DNA from 3 places in the Kluyvera sp. STS39-E genome. Region 1 is predicted to be linked to each of the others. Evidence: predicted binding sites of a transcription regulator. Region 1 holds the regulator's gene; each other region holds the start of a gene.
What was found. Region 1 encodes ArgR, which controls arginine synthesis, uptake and breakdown. Its sites were predicted from a motif close to ANTGAATAAAAATACANT; they were not measured.
Positions count from the first base shown of each region.

Region 1 (7,479 bases):
GCGGCGACAGCCACAGGTGAGCCTGAGTCAGCGTGCGTAGACGGTAGTCGATGCCCGCATCGACATTCATAATATCGCAGTGCGCTTTAATGGCTTCAATCGCTGGCACAAAACGCGCCCGCTGCAGACCGTTACGATAAAGCTCATCGGGGGGAATATTGGAGGTCGCCACCAGCGTGATTCCGCGGGCAAACAGCGCTTTCATCAGACCGCCAAGCAGCATGGCATCGGTGATATCAGAAACAAAAAATTCATCGAAACACAGCACGTCCGTTTCGGCTTTGAAGCGTTCTGCAACGATCTCCAGCGGATCGCTGTGTCCCTGCAGCGCCGCCAGTTCTTCATGTACACGCAGCATAAAACGGTGGAAGTGCAGACGCTGTTTACGCGTACCCGGCAGACTTTGATAGAACATATCCATCAGCCAGGTTTTGCCTCGCCCTACGCCGCCCCACATATAAAGGCCGCGAACGGAAGTTGTGATGTTGTTTTCTTTCTTACCGAGCAGCTTACCCAAGCGCGCTTTCAATCCGCTAGCAGCAGGCTCCGCCGTTTTGGTTTGCAGCTCTTGGTAAATAGTATCAAGGCGATTTACCGCCTCGCGCTGAACATCATCGGGTTGGTGGCTGCCCTGCTCGAGGGCTTGAAGATAGCGCGATGTGGGGGACAGGCTTTGCATGATCTAATTGTTATTCCTTTGAAAACCGGTATGTCTTACTTCACGATTGACCAAAAAAAGTCCGTTCTACACTACGCGATGATGCGTCAGGATTCCACTTCTGCGGGATTAGCGGTTATAGTGGCACTATCGGGCGTAGGCATGGAGTTGCCGAAGCCGCCAAGACCCTACGGAACAACAAAATAACGGGAGATGTTCATGACCTGGGAATACGCGCTAATTGGGTTAGTTGTCGGTATCATTATCGGTGCCGTGGCCATGCGTTTTGGTAATAGCAAGTTACGCCAGCAGCAGGCGCTGCAGTACGAGCTGGAGAAAAACAAAGCCGAGCTGGAAGAGTACCGCGAAGAGTTAGTCAGCCATTTCGCTCGCAGCGCAGAATTGCTCGATAACATGGCAGACGACTACCGCCAGATTTATCAGCACATGGCGAAAAGCTCCAGCAACCTGCTGCCGGGCATGTCGCCGGAAGCCAACCCGTTCCGCAATCGTCTGGCAGAATCCGAAGCCGGTAACGACCAGGCGCCGGTTCAGATGCCGCGTGACTACTCAGACGGTGCTTCGGGTCTGCTGCGTAGCGGTGCCAAACGCGATTAATCTGCATTTCATAAATATTTCACGGGCGCAATGTCTGCGCCCGTCCTCTTCTGCTCACGCCGTCTATATTTACTTCAATAACATCAATTTTTTCGGGAAGTCATATTCTTGCATCCAGGGTCATGAGGGCCAGCAGCAATGAGCAAATCGACTTTATTGTTAAGTGCATTAGCGTTCAGCATCGGATTATCGCTTGCCGTACCGGTTTCGGTGCAGGCTTCTCTACCTACGCAAGTTCCTGGGCAAGGAGCGCTGCCGAGCCTCGCGCCGATGCTGGAGAAAGTTCTGCCTGCCGTCGTGAGCGTACAGGTTGAAGGGACGGCACCCACAAACCCGCAGGTGCCTGACGATTTGAAAAAATTCTTTGGCGACGATGGCAGCAGCGCGCCCAGTGGACCGGCACAGCAGTTTGAAGGCTTAGGCTCTGGCGTTATCATCGATGCCATTAAAGGCTATGTGCTTACCAATAACCACGTCATCAGCGATGCACAGAAGATCAGCGTGCAGCTTAACGATGGCCGTGAATTCGATGCCAAACTGATTGGCAGCGATGACCAAAGCGATATCGCCCTGCTGCAAATTCAGAAGGCCAGCCATTTAACGCAAATCGCCATCGCCGACTCTGACAAACTGCGCGTTGGTGACTTCGCCGTTGCCGTCGGTAACCCGTTTGGTTTGGGGCAAACCGTCACCTCGGGGATTGTCTCGGCGCTTGGCCGTAGCGGCCTTAACCTCGAAGGGCTGGAGAACTTTGTCCAGACCGACGCCGCGATTAACCGCGGTAACTCCGGCGGAGCACTGCTGAATCTAAACGGTGAGCTTATCGGTATTAACACCGCGATACTGGCACCGGGCGGCGGCAGCATCGGTATTGGTTTTGCTATCCCGAGCAATATGGCACAAACCCTTGCCCAGCAGCTGATTCAGTTTGGTGAAATTAAACGCGGCCTGCTTGGCATTCGTGGGATGGAAATGACGGCGGATATCGCCAAAGCCTTTAACCTCAATGTGCAACGCGGCGCCTTTGTCAGTGAAGTTCTGCCGGGCTCAGGCTCCGCCAAAGCGGGCATCAAGTCCGGGGACGTCATTACCAGCCTGAACGGCAAACCGCTCAACAGCTTCGCCGAACTGCGTTCGCGCATCGCCACCACGGAGCCAGGTTCGAAGGTCAAACTGGGCCTGCTGCGTGACGGTAAGCCGCAAGAAGTTGAGGTCACGCTGGATAAGAGCACCTCTTCTACTGCCAGCGCCCAGCTGATTATTCCGGCGCTGGAAGGCGCATCGCTAAGCGATGGTCAGGCCAAAAATGGCAGCAAAGGGGTGGTCATTTCAGAAGTTGAGAAAGGCAGCCCGGCCGCCCAAGTGGGTCTGCATAAAGACGACGTTATCATTGGCATAAACCGCCAGCCGACGACCTCAATAGCTGAACTGCGTAAGGTTCTGGAGGCTAAACCGGCGGTAATCGCGGTTAACGTGCTGCGCGGTGATGAAAGTATCTATCTGCTGATGCGTTAATCCACGCCAAACCGGACATAGCATGGAATGTATGTCCGGTTAACTCGTGGTATGCTTCGTCCAGTTTCCTTATTAACGATGCCGGTATCATGCTTGTAAAGCTCTTACGTTCGGTTGCACTCGGTTTATTGGTTGGTGGCATATTGATTGTCACTGTCCCCTCTTTGCGCCAGTGGAACCCCTTATCCTCCCAGCGCTTTAGCAGCATGGATGAAGCCCCGGCGAGTTACAACTCGGCGGTACGCCGCGCAGCCCCAGCGGTGGTGAACGTCTATAACCGCAGCTTAAACAGCAGCACCAATAGTCAACTGGAAATCAAAACGCTCGGCTCCGGGGTGATTATGGATGAGCGCGGCTACATCATTACCAACAAACACGTTATCAACGACGCCGATCAAATCATCGTCGCCCTGCAGGATGGCCGCGTGTTTGAGGCCCTTCTGGTGGGCTCCGATAGCCTGACCGACCTCGCGGTGCTCAAAATCAGCGCCACCGGTGGTCTACCGGTCATCCCGATTAATCCAAGCCGCGTACCGCACATTGGTGACGTTGTTCTGGCGATCGGTAACCCCTACAACCTTGGGCAGACCATCACTCAGGGGATTATCAGCGCCACCGGTCGTATCGGCCTGAACCCTAGCGGTCGACAGAACTTCCTGCAAACCGACGCCTCCATTAACCACGGTAACTCCGGCGGTGCATTGGTCAACTCGCTGGGTGAGCTGATGGGTATCAACACCCTCTCCTTTGATAAGAGTAACGACGGTGAAACGCCGGAGGGATTGAGCTTTGCTATCCCATTCCAGTTGGCGACCAAGATCATGGATAAGCTTATCCGCGACGGTCGCGTGATCCGCGGCTTTATTGGCATCAGCGGCCGTGAAATTGCCCCTGTTCACGCGCAGGGCGGCATTGACCCAATTCAAGGCATTGTAGTTAATGACATTTCGCCAGACGGCCCGGCAGCGCAAGCAGGGATCCAAAATAACGACGTCATCATCTCGGTGAATGGTAAACAGGCGGTTTCAGCACTGGAGACGATGGACCAAGTCGCGGAGATTCGCCCAGGTTCGGTGATTCCAGTCGTGGTGATGCGTGACGACAAAAAACTCACGATGCAGGTGACGATTCAGGAATATCCTGCGTCTAACTAACCCAGCAAAAGCAAAGGGGCCAAATGGCCCCTTTGTGACACTAAGACCTCAAGTCTTATTTATTGATAAACTCTTCACCCAGTTGGATGTCTTTTCTCAGTGTTTCCAGCATGCCTTCCAGCGCCTGCTGTTCGTAGGCACTCAGTTTGCCGATAGACCGGCGCTCTTCAACACCGTTTTTACCCAGCAGCAGCGGCTGTGAGAAGAAACGCGCATATTCGCCGTCGCCTTCAACGTAGGCACATTCGACCACGCCTTTCTCACCCTGCAGTGCACGCACTAAAGACAGGCCGAAACGCGCCGCTGCCTGGCCCATCGACAGGGTAGCTGACCCACCGCCAGCTTTCGCTTCGACCACTTCGGTACCGGCGTTCTGGATGCGTTTGGTTAAGTCATTCACTTCTTGTTCTGAGAAGCTCACACCTGGGATCTGCGACAATAAAGGCAAAATGGTGACGCCAGAATGGCCGCCAATCACAGGGACTTCAACGTCACCGCAGTTTTTGCCTTTCAGCTCCGCGACAAAGGTATTAGAGCGAATAATATCCAGCGTAGTCACGCCAAACAGTTTGTTCTTATCGTACACGCCCGCCTTTTTCAGCACTTCAGCAGCAATGGCCACCGTGGTGTTGACCGGATTGGTGATAATACCAATGCAGGCTTTCGGCGCGGTTTTCGCGATTTGTTGCACCAGATTTTTCACAATACCGGCGTTTACATTAAACAAATCAGAGCGATCCATGCCGGGTTTACGCGCAACACCCGCCGAGATCAGGACAACGTCAGCGCCGACCAGCGCAGGCGTGGCGTCTTCACCTGAGAAGCCTTTGATTTTAACATCGGTCGGAATATGGCTCAGATCGACAGCCACGCCAGGCGTGACCGGGGCGATATCATACAGAGAGAGTTCTGAACCTGAAGGAAGTTGGGTCTTTAGTAGTAGGGCGAGCGCCTGGCCAATACCACCGGCGGCACCAAGGACTGCGACTTTCATCCTAAACTCCTTATTATGGTTAATGACATTCAGGCAACAACCTGTCGTGGACCGCATAACCAACGCAGGAGAAACCTGTATTTACTCCGTTGCGGCGACCTTAATTCACAAGGTAAATAATTACAATATAATTGCTTACAGAATGCGGCTTCTCCAACAGCATTGCTGGCGCCACCGCATGACTCCCAAATAAAGGCCTATCTACGAAACCAATTTTTCATCAACTATCGATTACAATATACTCAGCACGTTGCGTAAAACAACAGCAATTTAATAACAATTCATTTACTTTTAACTTATTTAGATCCCGTGATATAGGCATGTTTCTTAGGCCTAATATTTGCTAAAATTCCGCCTTTCTTTATTTGAATTAGCCAATTCAGGCAAATTGTTTGCATAAAAATTCACCTATATGCATAATAATGTTAATTTCACCACCATACTCGGGTGACTTATGCGAAGTTCAACCAAACAAGAAGAATTAGTTAAAGCCTTTAAATCCTTACTGAAGGAAGAAAAATTTAGCTCTCAGGGCGAAATTGTTCAGGCCTTACAGGAAGATGGTTTCGACAATATCAACCAATCCAAAGTCTCTCGTATGCTGACGAAATTTGGCGCCGTACGTACGCGCAACGCCAAAATGGAGATGGTTTACTGCCTGCCGGCCGAACTGGGCGTGCCGACAACCACCAGCCCGCTGAAAAACTTGGTGCTGGATATCGATTACAACGATTCTGTCGTCGTCATTCATACCAGCCCGGGTGCGGCGCAGTTGATTGCTCGTCTACTGGACTCTTTAGGTAAAGCAGAAGGCATCCTCGGCAGCATCGCCGGCGATGACACTATCTTTACCACTCCAGCTAGAGGCTTTACCGTCAAAGATCTCTTCGAAGCGATCCAAGTTCTGTTCGAACAAGAGCTGTAATTCCCTTCCTCTCTCCTCTGGGTCCCCCAGAGGAGCTGTACTCCCCCAATCGCCACATCTTCAACTGCCGTTTCGTTAGCATTTAGTGCGATTCATTGGTCAAACATATAGATGCAGTGAATATATCCTGACTTAATCGCACAAAACATCAAATTCATCTATCTTTTTGATTTTACGCATTATTACCGAGCCACTTTGCCAAAATATGCGCTTTTTTATACGTAATTGTTCTAAAAATGACGTTTATTGACATGTAATTACACGCGAAACCATTAGTCAGGTATTAATATTTTTCGTGATTAGTGTATACTTAATTTCGTGATGAGGGTCACAAAACAAAGGCCCTCCAAAAAAATTCGACGAGGTGAGTATCATGAAAATCAAAACTACCGTTGCTGCTCTAAGTATCCTTTCCGTTATCTCGTTTGGCGCATTTGCCGCTGATTCTATCAACAGCGATCAGGCGCAAACCCGTCAGTCAATCGGCACCGTTTCTATCGGTTCTGTCGGTTCATCTCCGATGGATATGCATGAAATGCTGACTAAGAAAGCGGAAGAACAAGGTGCATCATCCTACCGCGTTATTGAAGCGCGTACCGGTGACCATTGGCACGCAACGGCTGAACTGTACAAATAAGTCAGTGTGAAGCAATACGTCGGCAGTTAATAAATTAAGTAACCCACAGCGGTCCAGGAATCACAAAGAATATCCTCTCACCGCTGAAGAATAAGGTGAGGAGTAAACACTATGAAAAGCGCAATGATTATCGCATCCCTTGGTCTGGCATCCGTACTATCCTTCGGCGCAAGCGCCGCGGTGCACCAAGTTGATGCTCAGCAGGCTCAGAACCTTCAACCAATGGGTACCATCTCTGTATCACAGATTGGTAGCGCCCCGATGGATATGCGTAGTGAATTAGCCGCAAAAGCCGAAAAAGAAGGTGCTAGCAGCTATCGCGTAATTGAGGCCCGTACCGGCGACCATTGGCACGCCACGGCTGAGCTGTACAAATAAACCCTCGTCGTCTTGTCCGACGACTTGCCCTCGCCCTTGTGCGAGGGCTTTTTTTTATCTGCGCTGAACGTTAAAACGCAGCATTCCTTCCAGCTCTTCTTCCGCCTCATCAAACAGTAGGATCAGCGCGCCATAGCGTCGGCGTAGCTTGTCATCCAGATGGATGAATTCTATTTCAAGCGGCGTTGGCATCTGCGGGCTAATGACCGCGTCCCAAAGCGCATCCAGATTGTGGATTTGTTTGCTGTCGAGGGCAAAGAATCGAGCGAACTGCCGATAAAAATCGCCCAAGTCTTCTATTTCATCAAAATCAAAAGTATAGATTTCCATCTTAGGCCCTCTCCCCATCCCACAGGACTACAGTCCCCCAATATGCAACGTTTTCACCTCAAGGTACTCTTCCAGCCCCAGCACCGAGCCCTCACGCCCTAAGCCGGATTCTTTTACGCCACCAAAAGGCCCCAGCTCAGTTGACACCGCGCACTCATTAATACCGATCATGCCGCTTTCCAGCGCCTGAGATACACGGAACACACGAGACAGATTCTGGGTATAGAAGTAAGCCGCCAAACCATATGGGGTATTATTCGCGCGATGAAT
Region 1 covers NZ_JBFQGA010000001.1:34,102-41,580, reverse strand. Annotated here, with positions in the region: gene zapE (cell division protein ZapE) at 1-679, opposite strand, end outside; gene zapG (Z-ring associated protein ZapG) at 878-1,276, shown strand; gene degQ (serine endoprotease DegQ) at 1,415-2,791, shown strand; gene degS (outer membrane-stress sensor serine endopeptidase DegS) at 2,881-3,945, shown strand; gene mdh (malate dehydrogenase) at 4,001-4,939, opposite strand; gene argR (transcriptional regulator ArgR) at 5,394-5,864, shown strand; gene yhcN (peroxide/acid stress response protein YhcN) at 6,238-6,501, shown strand; gene yhcN-B (DUF1471 family stress response protein YhcN-B) at 6,613-6,879, shown strand; gene AB4K05_RS00150 (barstar family protein) at 6,934-7,209, opposite strand; gene AB4K05_RS00145 (NAD-dependent succinate-semialdehyde dehydrogenase) at 7,237-7,479, opposite strand, start outside.

Region 2 (7,479 bases), on a different contig from region 1:
CCACTTAGCGCAAAGCGCATAGGGGATTTTCCGATACCATAAGCAATGACCGACTGGCGGGCGCAAAATTTTTGTGTCCGCCAGCGACTATTTTCTGCAAGGAGAGGACGATGACGGCAACGAGCGGACGAATGTTAGTGGCGGTAACCGCCTGCGTAAGCGGCGTGGCCCATACCTATATGGCAGCCGAACGGCTGGAAAAACTCTGCCAGCAGGAAAAGTGGAACATCAAGATTGAAACGCAAGGGGCGCTGGGCATTGAGAATGCGCTAAGCGAAGAGGATATCCGCCGGGCGGACGCGGTGCTGTTGATTACCGATATTGAGCTTAATGGCGCGGACCGATTCACTCAAAGTCGTTACGTGCAGTCCGGAATTAGCGCTTTTTTGCGCGAGCCGCAGAAAGTCATGAGCGCGGTGCGCAAGCTGCTGTCTGCGCCACAGCATACGCATATTACTCTACCGTAGTGAGCTGGCTGTGGTATTGGCGGCGATACTCGGACGGTGAGCGGTCGGTATTTTTACGAAACAGTCGACAGAAGTAATTGCTGTCAACAAAACCACAGGCATGCGCAATCTCTTTCACCTTCATGTCATACCCTTTCAACAGCCGTCTGGCATGCTCTAGACGGGTATGGTTGAGGTACTCGTTAAAGCCCATAATCCCGCTTTTCTGGAACAAATGTGACAGGTAGTTGGGTGAAATATAGAACGCTTGGGCGACCGATTCTCGGGTCATCGGTTCGGCAAAGTGGGTATCGATGTATTCGCGAATGGCATCAAACAGGGCCTGACTACGTGAGGCGGTTTGGATTTGGCTGCCGAGCAGGTCGGCGCAATGGCTAATCAGGCTGGTGGTGATAAGCCGGGCTGTTTGCTGATCCTGTTGTTGCATTTGGATCTCGCCCATAGTTTGCAGCAGAAATGAGCCCACCCGCGGCCCACGACGGGCAACGTGTTGTTTAGACACGTTTCTTAACTGACACCCATCCCACTGTTGGACGCTAAAGCCCAATTGTTGCTTGCCAAACAGCACGCTCAGGGTCGTCGCGGGTTGGTCCCACAGCGGATAGTTCCAGCCACTAGCCGGGATATACAACGCATCCAGCCCGTTCATATGCACGTTGTCGCCATGCAGTCCGGCGTCTGCCAACTGCCCTGAAAGCACAATCTCTAGGCGTGGGAAATCGACCTGAAATGCCATCTCTGGCGCAGGCGCATGGTTTGCGGGAAACCAGATTTTTTGCAACGGCGTGGTACCTGAAGCAATGTGGGAAAGCAGTGGGTTGATGTCGAAAAACATAAGGCTCCCTGTCGTAAAGTACAACGTAGAAACCTTAACTGAGGGCATAAAAAAAGGCCACAAAGAATGTGGCCTTTTGCGGGGTTAGTTCCCGTCTGTAGGCCTGATAAGCACAGCGCCATCAGGCGGTCTATGGCACATTGCCGGATGGCGGCGTTGCCTTATCCGGCCTACTTAAGGAGTTAGCCGGTGTTACGCATACCTGCTGCAACGCCCGCGATAGTCACCATCAGCGCTTGCTCGACGTTTGGATCCGGCTCTAAGCCTTCCTCTTCTGCTTTACGTGAACGATGCAGCAGTTCAGCCTGCAGTACGTTCAGCGGGTCGGTGTAGATGTTACGCAACTGGATAGATTCGGCGATCCATGGCAGGTCAGCCATCAGGTGCGCGTCGTTGGCAATATCGAGCACCACTTTGATGTCGGCTTCCAGCAGGTCGCGCAGTTCGGTACCCAGTGCCCACAGCTCAGGTTTCACCAGACGCTGATCATAGTATTCCGCCAGCCACAGGTCGGCTTTCGAGTAAACCATTTCCAACATGCCCAGACGGGTGGAGAAGAATGGCCAGTCGCGGCACATGCTTTCCAGTTTGCTCTGTTTGCCATCTTCCACCACTTTTTGCAGCGCTGCACCGGCACCCAGCCAGGCTGGCAGCATCAGGCGGTTTTGGGTCCACGCGAAGATCCATGGAATGGCGCGCAGGGACTCAACGCCACCGGTAGGACGACGTTTGGCCGGACGCGAACCCAGCGGCAGTTTGCCCAGTTCCTGCTCCGGTGTGGCGGAACGGAAGTAAGGTACAAAATCTTTGTTTTCACGCACGTAGCCGCGATACATCTCGCAGGAGATATCCGACAGCTCGTCCATGACGCGGCGCCATTCTTCTTTTGGCTCCGGTGGTGGCAGCAGGTTAGCTTCCAAAATAGCGCTGGTGTACAGCGACAGGCTGCTAACGGTAATTTCCGGCAGACCGTATTTGAAGCGGATCATCTCGCCCTGTTCGGTGACGCGCAGGCCGCCTTTCAGGCTTCCCGGAGGCTGTGACAGCAGCGCAGCGTGGGCCGGTGCGCCGCCGCGACCGATAGAACCGCCGCGACCGTGGAACAGCGTCAGTTCGATGCCAGATTTCTCACAGGTTTTGATCAGCGCATCCTGTGCTTGGTACTGCGCCCAGGATGCGGCCATGACGCCCGCATCTTTTGCGGAGTCAGAGTAGCCAATCATGACCATTTGTTTGCCCTGAATAAAGCCGCGATACCAGTCGATACTCAGTAATTGGGTCATCACGTCGTCGGCGTTGTTCAGGTCGTCCAGCGTTTCGAACAGCGGAGCGACCGGTAGCGCAAACGGAATACCTGCTTCTTTGAGCAGCAGGTGAACGGCCAGCACGTCGGATGGGGTTTTGGCCATTGAGATAACATAGGCGGCAACGGAGCCCTGTGGCGCATCAACAATCGCTTTGCAGGTGTTGAGCACTTCGCGGGTGTCGTTGCTCGGTTCCCAACTGCGTGGCAGCAGCGGGCGTTTGGAATTGAGCTCGCGAATGAGGAAGGCTTGTTTGTCGGCTTCAGACCAGCTTTCATAGTCGCCAATGCCGAGGTAACGCGTCAGTTCGCCCAGCGCTTCGGTATGGCGGGTACTTTCCTGACGCACGTCAATGCGCACCAGCGGTACGCCGAAACATTTCACGCGACGCAGGGTGTCGAGCAGTTCGCCGTTGGCGATGATGCTCATGCCGCAGGCCTGCAGGGATTTATAGCAGGCGTACAGCGGTTCCCACAGCTGCTCATTCTGGCTAATCAGACCTGCCGGTTTCGGCAGACGCTGACCTTTCAGACGGGCTTCCAGCCAGGCCTGAGTTGCCATCAGCTGGCTGCGCAGGGTTTTCATCAGGTAGCGGTAAGGCTCGGTGGCACCTTCTTCGCCAACCAACTCGCGCAGTTCGTCGGTACATTCGACCATCGACAGTTCAGAAATCAGGATCTGCACGTCTTTCAAGAACAGGTCGGTGGCTTTCCAGCGGCTCAGCAGCAGCACGTGGCGGGTGATTTCGGCGGTGACGTTCGGGTTGCCGTCACGGTCGCCGCCCATCCAAGAGGTGAAGCGCACCGGGACAAAGTCGACCGGTAGCTTGTAGCCGAGGTTCTCTTCGAGCTGTTCGTTCAGTTCGCGCAGATAGTTCGGCACGCCTTCCCACAGGCTGTTTTCTACCACCGCAAAGCCCCATTTTGCTTCATCAACCGGGCTTGGGCGGTGCTTACGAATTTCGTCGGTGTGCCAAGACTGAGCAATTAGCTGGCGCAGGCGGCGCATCACTTGGTTGCGTTCGTAGTCGGCAATATCGGTATTATCGAGCTGTTTCAGACAGTTGTTGATTTCACCCATCTTGTGGATAAGCGTACGACGCGTGATTTCGGTCGGGTGCGCGGTCAGCACCAGCTCCAGCGACAGGGATTCAACGGCCTGTTTAATGGTGGTTTCGTTGAGATTGGGTTGGTCTTTGAGTTTACGCAGGGTACGGGCAATCACTTCCGGGTTGCTCGCCGCTTCGCCTTTTGGCGAAATGCTGTGGTATTGCTCGGCGGTATTAGCCAGATTCAGGAACTGGCTGAACGCGCGGGCAACCGGCAACAATTCATCGTTGGACAGGTTCTGCAAGGTGGTCAGCAGCTCCTGGCGATTGGCTTCGTTGCCAGCACGTGATGATTTGGACAACTTACGGATTGTTTCTACACGGTCAAGAATGTTCTCACCAAGCGCATCCTTGATGGTATCGCCTAGCACTTTACCGAGCATACTGACATTACTACGCAACGCGGAATATTGTTCGTTCATTAACCCAGACACCCCATCTCATTTTATTTTGTTATATCCCGGCCTCGGAACGTAGGGGCGGGATAAAGACACCTCTTTTATAAAGCCACGTAAAAACCCTTACGTCAATTGCTGCGAAATCGCTTCAGCAAACGAATAAATCGCGACAATTTACGAAAGTTAATTCGCATCGTGCCAGATAAGAAATGCTTATGAAAATGTGAGGGCGATCGTGGGAAAGTGCGGCGTTGCGTTGCCGGATGGCGCTGCGCTTATCCGGCCTACCGATGAGGTAGGCCCAGTAAACGAAGCGCCACCGGGCAAAGGCGTTAATGCCAGCAGAAGTGATGCACGACTTGGCTAATTAAGTCTCGCGTCGGCTTAATAAAGCGTGTTTCCAGGTATTCATCTGGCTGGTGGGCCTGATTAATAGAGCCTGGGCCGAGCACGATAGTCGGACACAGGTTTTGAATAAACGGTGCTTCGGTGCAGTAGTTCACCACTTCGGTTTTGGTGCCGAGCAGGTTTTCCAGCACTTCAACCAATTGGTGATCCGGTGGGCATTCGTAGCCTGGAATCGGCGGATGCAGCTCGCTAATCGTCAGGCGACCGGGCCACTGCGCGCTTACCGGTTCAAGGGCTTCATCCAGCAGGCCGTTGAGATCGCCCAACGTCATGCCCGGCAGCGGGCGAATATCCATATGCAGTTCGCAGCAAGCACAGATGCGGTTGGAGGCGTCGCCGCCGTGGAGGCTGCCAAGGTTGAGCGTTGGATATGGCACGGTGAAGGCTTCATAGTGATAGCGCTCTTTCAGCGAGTCGCGTAGCTGCATCACGCGACCGATGGCATCGTGCATAATTTCAATGGCATTCACGCCACGCGCCGGATCGCTGGAGTGACCTGATTGGCCCAGCACGCGAATGGCGTTCGACATATGGCCTTTGTGCGCTCGCACCGGCTGCAACGAGGTGGGTTCACCGATGATGGCGCAATCTGGGCGCAGCGTGGTGGACTCGGCAAAGTAGCGCGCCCCGGCCATGCTGGTTTCTTCGTCAGCGGTCGCCAGAATGTAGAGCGGCTTTTTCAGCGTCTTCACATCCACATCACGCAGGGCGTCGAGAATAAACGCAAAGAAGCCTTTCATGTCGGCGGTGCCGAGCCCATAAAGCTTGTTTTCATGCTCGGTGAGGGTGAACGGATCGCGGGTCCAACGGCCGTCGTCGAATGGAACGGTATCGGTATGACCCGCAAGAAGCAGACCGCCTGCGCCGTGACCGGTGCTGGCGAGCAGGTTGAATTTATTGCGGGTTCCAGGGACCGGCTGAACCTCAACTTCAAAGCCTAAAGAGGCAAACCAATCAGCGAGCAGAGTGATTAAAGACGCATTGCTCTGATCGAGCGCTTCTTCGGTTGCGCTGATGGACGGGGTGGCGATCAACGCACGGTAAATCTCGATAAATGGGGGTAAATTGTTTTTCATTGTTGACACACCTCGGGTCGTGATAGTATCAATATTCATGCAGTATTTGTGAATAAAAATACATTATCATTAGGCGTAAGAAAACCCACCAACAGTAGGGTGAAGTGATTACGCTTAATCAGGCAAACAGACATAAGAAGGTGAACTGCACCGATGTTGAATACGCTGATTGTGGGCGCGAGCGGTTACGCTGGCGCAGAGCTTGTGACCTATGTAAATCGCCATCCTCATATGAACATAACCGCTTTGACGGTCTCAGCGCAAAGCAATGATGCAGGAAAGTTAATCTCCGATTTGCATCCACAGCTGAAAGGCATCGTTGACCTGCCGTTGCAGCCGATGTCCGATATCAGTGAATTCAGCGCGGGCGTTGATGTCGTGTTCCTCGCCACCGCTCATGAAGTCAGTCATGACCTCGCGCCGCAGTTTCTTGCGGCGGGCTGTGTGGTGTTCGACCTGTCCGGCGCGTTCCGTGTGAACGATGGCGCCTTCTATGAAAAATATTACGGTTTTACCCATCAGCATCCTGAGCTGCTGGCGCAAGCAGTATATGGCTTGGCCGAGTGGAGCGCGGATGCGCTGAAAGAAGCCAAACTGATTGCCGTACCGGGTTGCTACCCAACGGCGGCGCAGCTGTCACTTAAGCCGCTGATTGATGGCGGTCTGTTGGATCTCACTCAGTGGCCGGTTATTAATGCCACTTCCGGCGTGAGTGGTGCGGGGCGTAAAGCTGCTATCTCCAATAGCTTCTGCGAAGTGAGCCTGCAGCCGTACGGCGTGTTTACCCACCGCCATCAGCCGGAAATCGCCAGCCATCTTGGCGCGGAGGTGATTTTCACTCCGCATCTGGGCAACTTCCCGCGCGGTATTCTCGAAACTATCACCTGCCGTCTGAAGCCTGGCGTGACCCAGTCTCAGGTCGCAGATGCGCTGCAGCAGGCTTACGCGGATAAACCGATGGTTCGTTTATACGACAAAGGCGTGCCGGCGTTGAAAAACGTCGTGGGTCTGCCGTTCTGCGATATCGGTTTTGCCGTTCAGGGCGAGCACCTGATCGTGGTGGCAACCGAAGACAACCTATTGAAAGGCGCCGCCGCACAGGCCGTGCAGTGCGCCAATATCCGTTTCGGCTTCGCTGAGACGCAGTCTCTTATCTAAGGTGTGATGACGATGAATCCATTAATTATCAAACTGGGCGGCGTGTTACTGGATAGCGAAGAAGCGCTGGAGCGTCTGTTTACCGCGCTGGTTAACTATCGTGAATCACATCAGCGTCCGCTGGTGATTGTCCATGGCGGCGGCTGCGTGGTGGATGAGCTGATGAAGCAGCTCAATCTGCCGGTGAAAAAGAAAAACGGCCTGCGCGTCACACCGGCTGACCAGATTGACATCATCACCGGGGCGCTGGCGGGAACGGCGAACAAAACGCTGCTGGCGTGGGCGAAAAAACATGATATCGCGTCCGTGGGCCTGTTCCTCGGCGATGGCGACAGCGTGAAGGTGACCAAGCTTGATGAAGAGCTGGGCCACGTAGGGCAGGCGCAGCCGGGTTCGCCGAAGCTGATTAACCTGCTGCTGGAAGGTGGATTCCTGCCGGTGGTGAGTTCAATCGGCGTGACCGCTGAAGGGCAACTGATGAACGTCAACGCCGATCAGGCGGCTACCGCACTGGCGGCGACGCTGGGCGCAGACTTAATTCTGCTCTCCGACGTGAGCGGTATTCTGGACGGCAAAGGCCAGCGTATTGCCGAGATGACGGCGGCGAAGGCGGAACAGCTTATCGACCAAGGCATTATTACCGACGGCATGATCGTCAAAGTGAATGCGGCGCTTGATGCTGCGCGTACGCTGGGTCGCCCGGTGGATATCGCCTCTTGGCGTCA
Region 2 covers NZ_JBFQGA010000011.1:133,126-140,604, forward strand. Annotated here, with positions in the region: gene AB4K05_RS21710 (PTS fructose-like transporter subunit IIB) at 1-22, shown strand, start outside; gene AB4K05_RS21715 (PTS fructose-like transporter subunit IIB) at 111-467, shown strand; gene AB4K05_RS21720 (helix-turn-helix transcriptional regulator) at 454-1,302, opposite strand; gene ppc (phosphoenolpyruvate carboxylase) at 1,485-4,136, opposite strand; gene argE (acetylornithine deacetylase) at 4,445-5,596, opposite strand; gene argC (N-acetyl-gamma-glutamyl-phosphate reductase) at 5,750-6,754, shown strand; gene argB (acetylglutamate kinase) at 6,767-7,479, shown strand, end outside.
Region 2: argC (N-acetyl-gamma-glutamyl-phosphate reductase) is a predicted target of ArgR. The motif match lies at 5,644-5,661, and genes of this name have one in related genera.

Region 3 (7,479 bases), on a different contig from region 1:
CTAACCGTGCTGGCCGCCGTGTCCTACGCGACGGAAGATCTGTTTGCTGCGGTGGTGATCGTGATGATGGTGGGGATTTCCACCTTACTGAACTTCGTGCAGGAAGCCCGCTCCACCAAAGCGGCCGATACTCTGAAGGCGATGGTCAGCAACACCGCGACGGTGCTGCGCGTCATCAACGACAAAGGTGAAAACGGCTGGATTGAATTGCCAATCGATCAACTGGTTCCGGGCGATATCATCAAGCTTGCTGCCGGAGACATGATCCCCGCCGACCTGCGCGTGATTCAGGCGCGTGACCTGTTTGTTGCTCAGGCGTCGCTGACCGGGGAATCGTTGCCGGTGGAGAAGGTCGCCAAAACCCGTGAACCGCAGCAGACCAACCCGCTTGAGTGTGACACCTTGTGCTTTATGGGCACCAACGTGGTGAGCGGCACTGCCCAAGCCATGGTGATTGCGACCGGCGCGAATACTTGGTTTGGTCAGTTGGCTGGGCGGGTGAGCGAGCAGGAAAGCGAGCCGAATGCTTTCCAAAAAGGCATTAGCCGCGTCAGCATGTTGCTCATCCGCTTTATGCTGGTGATGGCGCCTATTGTGCTGGTGATTAATGGCTATACCAAAGGCGATTGGTGGGAAGCTGCGCTGTTTGCGTTGTCCGTGGCGGTGGGCCTGACGCCGGAAATGCTGCCAATGATCGTCACTTCAACGCTTGCGCGCGGAGCGGTGAAGCTGTCAAAGCAGAAGGTCATTGTTAAACACCTCGACGCTATCCAGAACTTTGGCGCGATGGATATTCTGTGCACCGATAAAACCGGTACGCTGACCCAAGATAAAATCGTGCTGGAAAACCACACCGATATTTCCGGTAAAACCAGCGAGCGCGTGCTGCATGCCGCTTGGCTCAACAGCCACTACCAGACCGGGCTAAAGAATCTGCTCGACACGGCGGTGCTGGAAGGCGTCGATGAAGTCGCGGCGCGCCAGCTCTCCAGCGATTGGCAGAAAGTCGATGAGATCCCGTTTGATTTTGAACGTCGTCGCATGTCGGTGGTGGTGAATGAAAAACCTGAGGTGCATAAGCTCATTTGCAAAGGGGCACTTCAGGAGGTGCTTAACGTCTGCACGCAGGTGTACCACAACGGTGAAATCGTACCGCTGGATGAGACCATGCTGCGCCGTATCAAACGGGTGACCGACACCCTGAACCGCCAAGGGCTGCGCGTAGTGGCAGTCGCCAGTAAATTCCTGCCAGCGCGTGAAGGCGATTATCAGCGAATTGATGAATCTGACCTGATCCTTGAAGGTTACATTGCGTTCCTCGATCCACCAAAAGAGACCACGGCACCGGCATTGAAGGCGCTGAAGGCTAGCGGCATCACGGTGAAAATTCTCACCGGCGATAGCGAACTGGTGGCGGCGAAAGTGTGCCGCGAGGTAGGGCTGGACGCAGGCGAGGTGATCATCGGCAGCGATATTGAACACCTGAACGATGACGAGCTGGCAGAGCTTGCGCGGCGCACCACGCTGTTTGCCCGCCTGACGCCGATGCATAAAGAGCGCATTGTGACGTTGCTTAAACGTGAAGGCCACGTGGTCGGCTTTATGGGCGACGGCATCAACGATGCTCCGGCGCTGCGTGCGGCGGACATCGGTATTTCCGTTGATGGTGCGGTGGATATTGCGCGTGAAGCGGCTGATATCATCCTGCTGGAAAAGAGCCTGATGGTGCTGGAAGAGGGGGTGATTGAAGGACGTCGTACCTTCTCTAACATGCTCAAGTACATCAAAATGACTGCCAGTTCTAACTTCGGTAACGTGTTTAGTGTGTTGGTAGCCAGCGCCTTCCTGCCGTTCCTGCCAATGCTGCCGTTACACTTACTGATTCAGAACCTGCTGTACGATGTGTCTCAGGTGGCGCTGCCGTTTGATAACGTAGACGACGAGCAGATTCAAAAACCGCAGCGCTGGAACCCGGCGGATCTGGGCCGCTTTATGGTGTTCTTCGGGCCTATCAGCTCGATCTTCGATATTTTGACCTTCTGCCTGATGTGGTGGGTGTTTAAAGCCAATACGCCGGAAATGCAGACCCTGTTCCAATCCGGTTGGTTTATTGAAGGATTGCTGTCACAGACGCTGATTGTGCATATGATCCGTACTCGCCGTATTCCGTTTGTGCAAAGCCGCGCCGCATGGCCACTGTTTGCGATGACCCTGCTGGTGATGGCTGTCGGCATCGCGCTGCCGTTCTCGCCGCTGGCAAGCTATCTGCAGCTGCAGGCGCTGCCTTTAAGCTACTTCCCGTGGCTGGTGGCGATTTTGGTAGGCTATATGACGCTGACGCAACTGGTGAAAGGCTTCTTCTGCCGCCGCTACGGCTGGCAGTAGCCTCCATTGTAGGCCTGATAAGCTAAGCGCCATCAGGCAGAATGGCGCAGGTTGCCGGATGGCGGCTTCGCCTTATCCGGCCTACGAAATGACCGTACAAAGCAAAAAAGGCAGCCAATGGCTGCCTTTTCTTCATACTGCATCGAAATTAGCGACGAATGGCAATCGCTTCGATTTCAATCTTCACGTCTTTTGGCAGACGGGCGACTTCCACGCAGGAGCGCGCTGGGAAGGTTGCGTTATGCTCGGTGAAGAACGCTTCGTAAGTGGCGTTAACGGTCGCGAAATCGTTGAGATCTTTTACGAATACGGTCGTTTTAACGATATCGCCCACTTTCAGACCGGCGGCTTCAACGATAGCTTTCACGTTTTCCAGCGACTGGCGAGCCTGAGCGGACACGTCTTCCGCTACGCTACCGTCTTTCGGGTTTACCGGGATTTGACCGGAAGTGATAACCATACTGCCCAAGTCAACGCCCTGAACGTATGGGCCGATAGCTGCTGGTGCCTTTTCCGTCGCAATAGTCTTGCTCATGATATCTCCAGATGAACTGCAGTAATAAGGTGTTAGCCATTATAGAGAGGCCACATTTCAATACCAACCGCAATTAGTTGGCCAGCACCACATAATGAGAAAACTCTTTTTCACAGTATTTGCATTTGAGTGCAATGTCATCGGCGCGTTTTTTCACTGCAAAACTGGAGGAAACCGGCTCGGCGTGGCTGATGCAGTTGCTGTTCGGGCAGACCAGTACGCTATCGATGCGCTCCGGCAGGCTCGGACGGGATTTACCGACCACTTCATAGTTGTCGATACGGTTAACGGTGGCCTGCGGCGCGTACAGCGACAGCTGGTTAACTTGCTCATCGGTCAGGAAGGTGTTTTCAATCTTGATCAGATCTTTACGCCCCATTTCGCCGGACGGCAGGTTCAGGCCAATGGTGATGCGCTGGTCGGTTTCCGTCAGCTTGAACAGCGTCAGCAGCTTAAAGCCGACCTGTGCTGGGATATGGTCAATCACGGTGCCACGTTTGATGGCTTCTACCTGCAATTTGTTGTCGTGTGTCATCGTCATTTCCCCTTACAGAACCAGTTCGCTATTCAGTACCAGTGCCAGTAACGCTTGGCGGGCGAAGATGCCGTTGCCGGCCTGTTGGAAATACCAGGCATGCGGCGTTTTATCGACATCGGTGGTGATTTCATCAATGCGTGGCAGCGGGTGCAGCACTTTCATGTTGTCGCGGGCGCCTTCGAGGTCGGCGGCGCGCAGGACGAACTGCGCCTTGACGTTGGCATATTCGGAAGGGTCGAGGCGCTCTTTTTGCACGCGAGTCATGTAGAGGATATCGACTTCTGCCATGACTTCATCAATGGCGCTGTGCAGGCTCCACTCGATGCCTTTTTCATCCAGCATATCGAGGATGTACTGTGGCATAGCCAGCGCATCCGGAGCGATAAAGTAGAAGCGGTTACCGTTGAATTTCGCCAGCGCCTGGGTCAGTGAGTGGACGGTGCGGCCATACTTCAGGTCGCCAACCATCGCGATGTGCAGATTTTCCAAGCGCCCTTGAGTTTCCTGAATGGTGAACAGGTCGAGCAGCGTCTGGGTGGGGTGCTGGTTTGCGCCGTCACCCGCGTTCAGCACGGGAATACCGCCGGAGAATTCTGTCGCCAGACGCGCAGCGCCCTCTTGTGGGTGGCGCATGACGATGGCGTCCACGTAGGTGCTGATAACGGAAATGGTGTCGGCTAGGGTTTCACCTTTCTTGCCAAGAGAGGTGTTAGCGCTGTCGGAGAAGCCGACCACGCTGGCCCCAAGGCGGTGCATGGAAGTTTCAAAAGACAGGCGGGTGCGCGTCGAGGCCTCGAAGAAGCAGCTGGCAATCACTTTGTGCTTTAGCAGTTCAGGCTGCGGATTGGCTTTGAGTTTAGCGGCGGTCGACAAAACCAGTTCAAGGTCTTCGCGGCTGAGATCGTTTATGGAAATGATGTGTTTTTGATACAGCGGATTAGCCATGGTTATCTCCTGACGACGGCGCAAAAAAAAAGCCCCTTAAATAAGGGGCTTTGAGAATTGGGGATGCAACGGAAAGAAAAAACGGCAGGCCAGCGTCTGTTTTCAGACGCGGTAGGACGCGATGTCGTACACACTGAACCATATTTCCTCCCGGCAAACGGAGCAGGATTATACGCAGCTTTATTGGGCAATCAAGCGCTGAATTCACAATTCGCGTTACGTAAACGATTCTTATCGATTGGTGAGTCGGTTTTAATGAATTTAAATTCAGTGTGTCGTCGGTAAAACCGCGCACTGGCAGAGTCATGACAAAAAGTACTGGTATGGTAAGCCGAATTTACGTATAACAACTTAAAATTGAAACATCGTTTTATTTGTGGAGTCATTATGATTATTGGCAACATCCATCACCTGCCGTCATGGCTGCCGGAAGAACTGCGTCAGGCGATTCTTCACCTGCAAGCTAACGTCACCGACGAAACCCCGGAAGGGAAATACGACATCGACGGTAACCGTCTGTTTTATCTGATTTCAGAGAATATGACCGAGCCGTTTGCCGATCGTCGCGCGGAATATCATGTGCGCTATCTAGATATCCAAGTGGTGTTGAAAGGTCAGGAAGGAATGGCGTTCAGCGTATTGCCTGCTGGCAAGCCTGATACCGATTGGCTCGCAGATAAAGACATCGCTTTTCTGCCGGAAGGTGGTCAGGAAAAAATGGTGGTGATGAGCGAAGGCGACTTTGTGGTGTTTTATCCGGGCGAAGTACACAAACCGCTGTGCGCCGTAGGGCAGCCAGCTAAAGTACGCAAAGCGGTGATTAAGCTGCTGGTGGCGTGATGAGAAGTAGGCCTGATAAGCGTAGTGCCATCAGGCACGATGCGGTGACAATGCCGGATGGCGGCGTTCCGCCTTATCCGGCCTACATTCACGAAGAATCCGGACGCCGCTATTTGCTCAGCGTCGCGACCATCACCGCTTTAATGGTGTGCATCCGGTTTTCCGCCTGATCGAATACGACGCTGGCCGGAGATTCAAAGACTTCATCCGTCACTTCCATTCCGCCGTGCATACCGTACTCTGCCGCCATTTTCTTACCCAGCGTGGTCTGGTCGTCGTGGAACGCCGGCAGGCAGTGCAGGAATTTGACCTGTGGATTGCCGGTTAGCTTCATCATCGCGCTGTTGACCTGATAGCCGCGCAATAGCGCAATACGTTCCGCCCATTTCTCTTTGGCTTCGCCCATCGATACCCACACGTCGGTATAGATAAAGTCAGCGCCTTTTACACCTGCGGCGATATCTTCGGTCAGCGTAACGTTGCCGCCGTTTTTCTGCGCCAGCGCTTTGCATTCTGCAACAAGGCTTGCTTCAGGCCAGCATGCCTGAGGGGCGACCAAACGCAGATCGAGCCCGGTTAACGCCGCGGCTTCCAGCATGGAGTTACCCATGTTGTTACGCGCGTCGCCTGCATAAACCAGCGTCATTTCATTGAACGCTTTACCCGGCAAATGCTCCTGCATGGTGAGTAAATCTGCCAGTAGCTGGGTTGGGTGGAATTCGTCAGTCAGGCCGTTCCACACAGGTACGCCGGAATACTCCGCCAGCGTTTCAACGATCTCTTGGCCATAGCCACGGTATTGGATGCCGTCATACATCCGGCCCAGCACGCGGGCGGTGTCTTTGATCGACTCTTTGTGGCCAATCTGGCTGCCGCTAGACCCGAGATAAGTGACGCGAGCGCCCTGATCGTAAGCGGCAACTTCGAAAGAGCATCGTGTACGGGTCGAGTCTTTTTCGAAGATGAGCGCGATGTTTTTACCGGTCAGGTTCGGCGACTCCGTGCCGTGCTTTTTATCCGCTTTGAGTTTTGCCGCGAGCAGCAGCAGGGTGGTGATTTCTGCAGGGGTAAAATCGAGTAATTTTAAGAAGTGTTTTTTATACAGACTAGACATTTTTCCCTCACCTGGCTCAAGCCACTTATTGAATTAAAATTCACTTTATATGTATGAATATTCATTTGCAACCCCAATAACAAATCTTTATCGGAAAGGTGGAGGCAATGGCAACGGTATGTGACAATAAGAGTATCTGCCACATTATGAGGAACGAGCCATGGCAAACCCGGAACACCTGGAAGAACAGCGTGAAGAAACACGTCTGATCATTGAAGAGCTGCTGGAAGACGGCAGCGATCCTGATGCGCTGTACACCATCGAGCACCACCTTTCTGCAGACGATTTTGAAAGCCTGGAGAAAGCGGCGGTTGAAGCCTTCAAGATGGGTTACGAAGTTACCGAACCGGAAGAGCTGGAAGTGGAAGAGGGCGACACCGTCATCTGCTGCGATATTCTGAGTGAATGTGCGCTGAATGCTGAGCTTATCGACGCACAGGTTGAGCAACTGATGAACCTGGCTGAGAAATTCGAAGTTGATTATGACGGTTGGGGAACCTACTACGAAGATCCTAACGGTGAAGAAGGCGACGACGACGAAGATGAAGTCGATGAAGACGACGACGGCGTTCGCCACTAAGTCATCTGTTTTCCTACGGCAGCGACCGCTGCCGTAGGCCAAGGATTCCTCGATGGATTACCCGCAAATACTCTCCCCCATTTACCAATTCCTGCATTGCAAAACGCCCCAAGCGTGGCTGGACAAAGCGCGCTTACCTGAAAATCTTCCGTTATTGCTTACCGATCATTTGGTTTGCGAGCTGAAAGCGGCACAAACCGCGATGCTGATGGTGCGTAAATATGTGGCTGATAAAGACGGCGCGCAGACGCTGCTCGATTGGCTCAAACCGTATGAGGCGTTCACTTTCCGTGAGGGTGTCGAGCCAGATTTTGTCGCACTCAATAAGCAGATTGGCAAAGGCATTATGCCCAAGACTGACGACCCGTGGGGACGTCAGCTTATCGACAGCATGGTGCTGTTGATTAAAGAAGAACTGCACCATTTTTGGCAGGTGCGCGAGGTCATGCAGCGCCGCAACATTCCCTATGTGAAAATCACCGCCAGTCGCTACGCGAAAGGGATGCTGAAAGAGGTTCGTACCCACGAACCGTTGACGCTGA
Region 3 covers NZ_JBFQGA010000010.1:145,836-153,314, forward strand. Annotated here, with positions in the region: gene mgtA (magnesium-translocating P-type ATPase) at 1-2,385, shown strand, start outside; gene ridA (2-iminobutanoate/2-iminopropanoate deaminase) at 2,534-2,920, opposite strand; gene pyrI (aspartate carbamoyltransferase regulatory subunit) at 2,994-3,455, opposite strand; gene pyrB (aspartate carbamoyltransferase) at 3,468-4,403, opposite strand; gene AB4K05_RS20760 (pyrBI operon leader peptide) at 4,396-4,710, opposite strand; gene AB4K05_RS20765 (YhcH/YjgK/YiaL family protein) at 4,791-5,243, shown strand; gene argF (ornithine carbamoyltransferase) at 5,353-6,357, opposite strand; gene rraB (ribonuclease E inhibitor RraB) at 6,518-6,937, shown strand; gene miaE (tRNA isopentenyl-2-thiomethyl-A-37 hydroxylase MiaE) at 6,990-7,479, shown strand, end outside.
Region 3: argF (ornithine carbamoyltransferase) is a predicted target of ArgR. The motif match lies at 6,385-6,402, and genes of this name have one in related genera.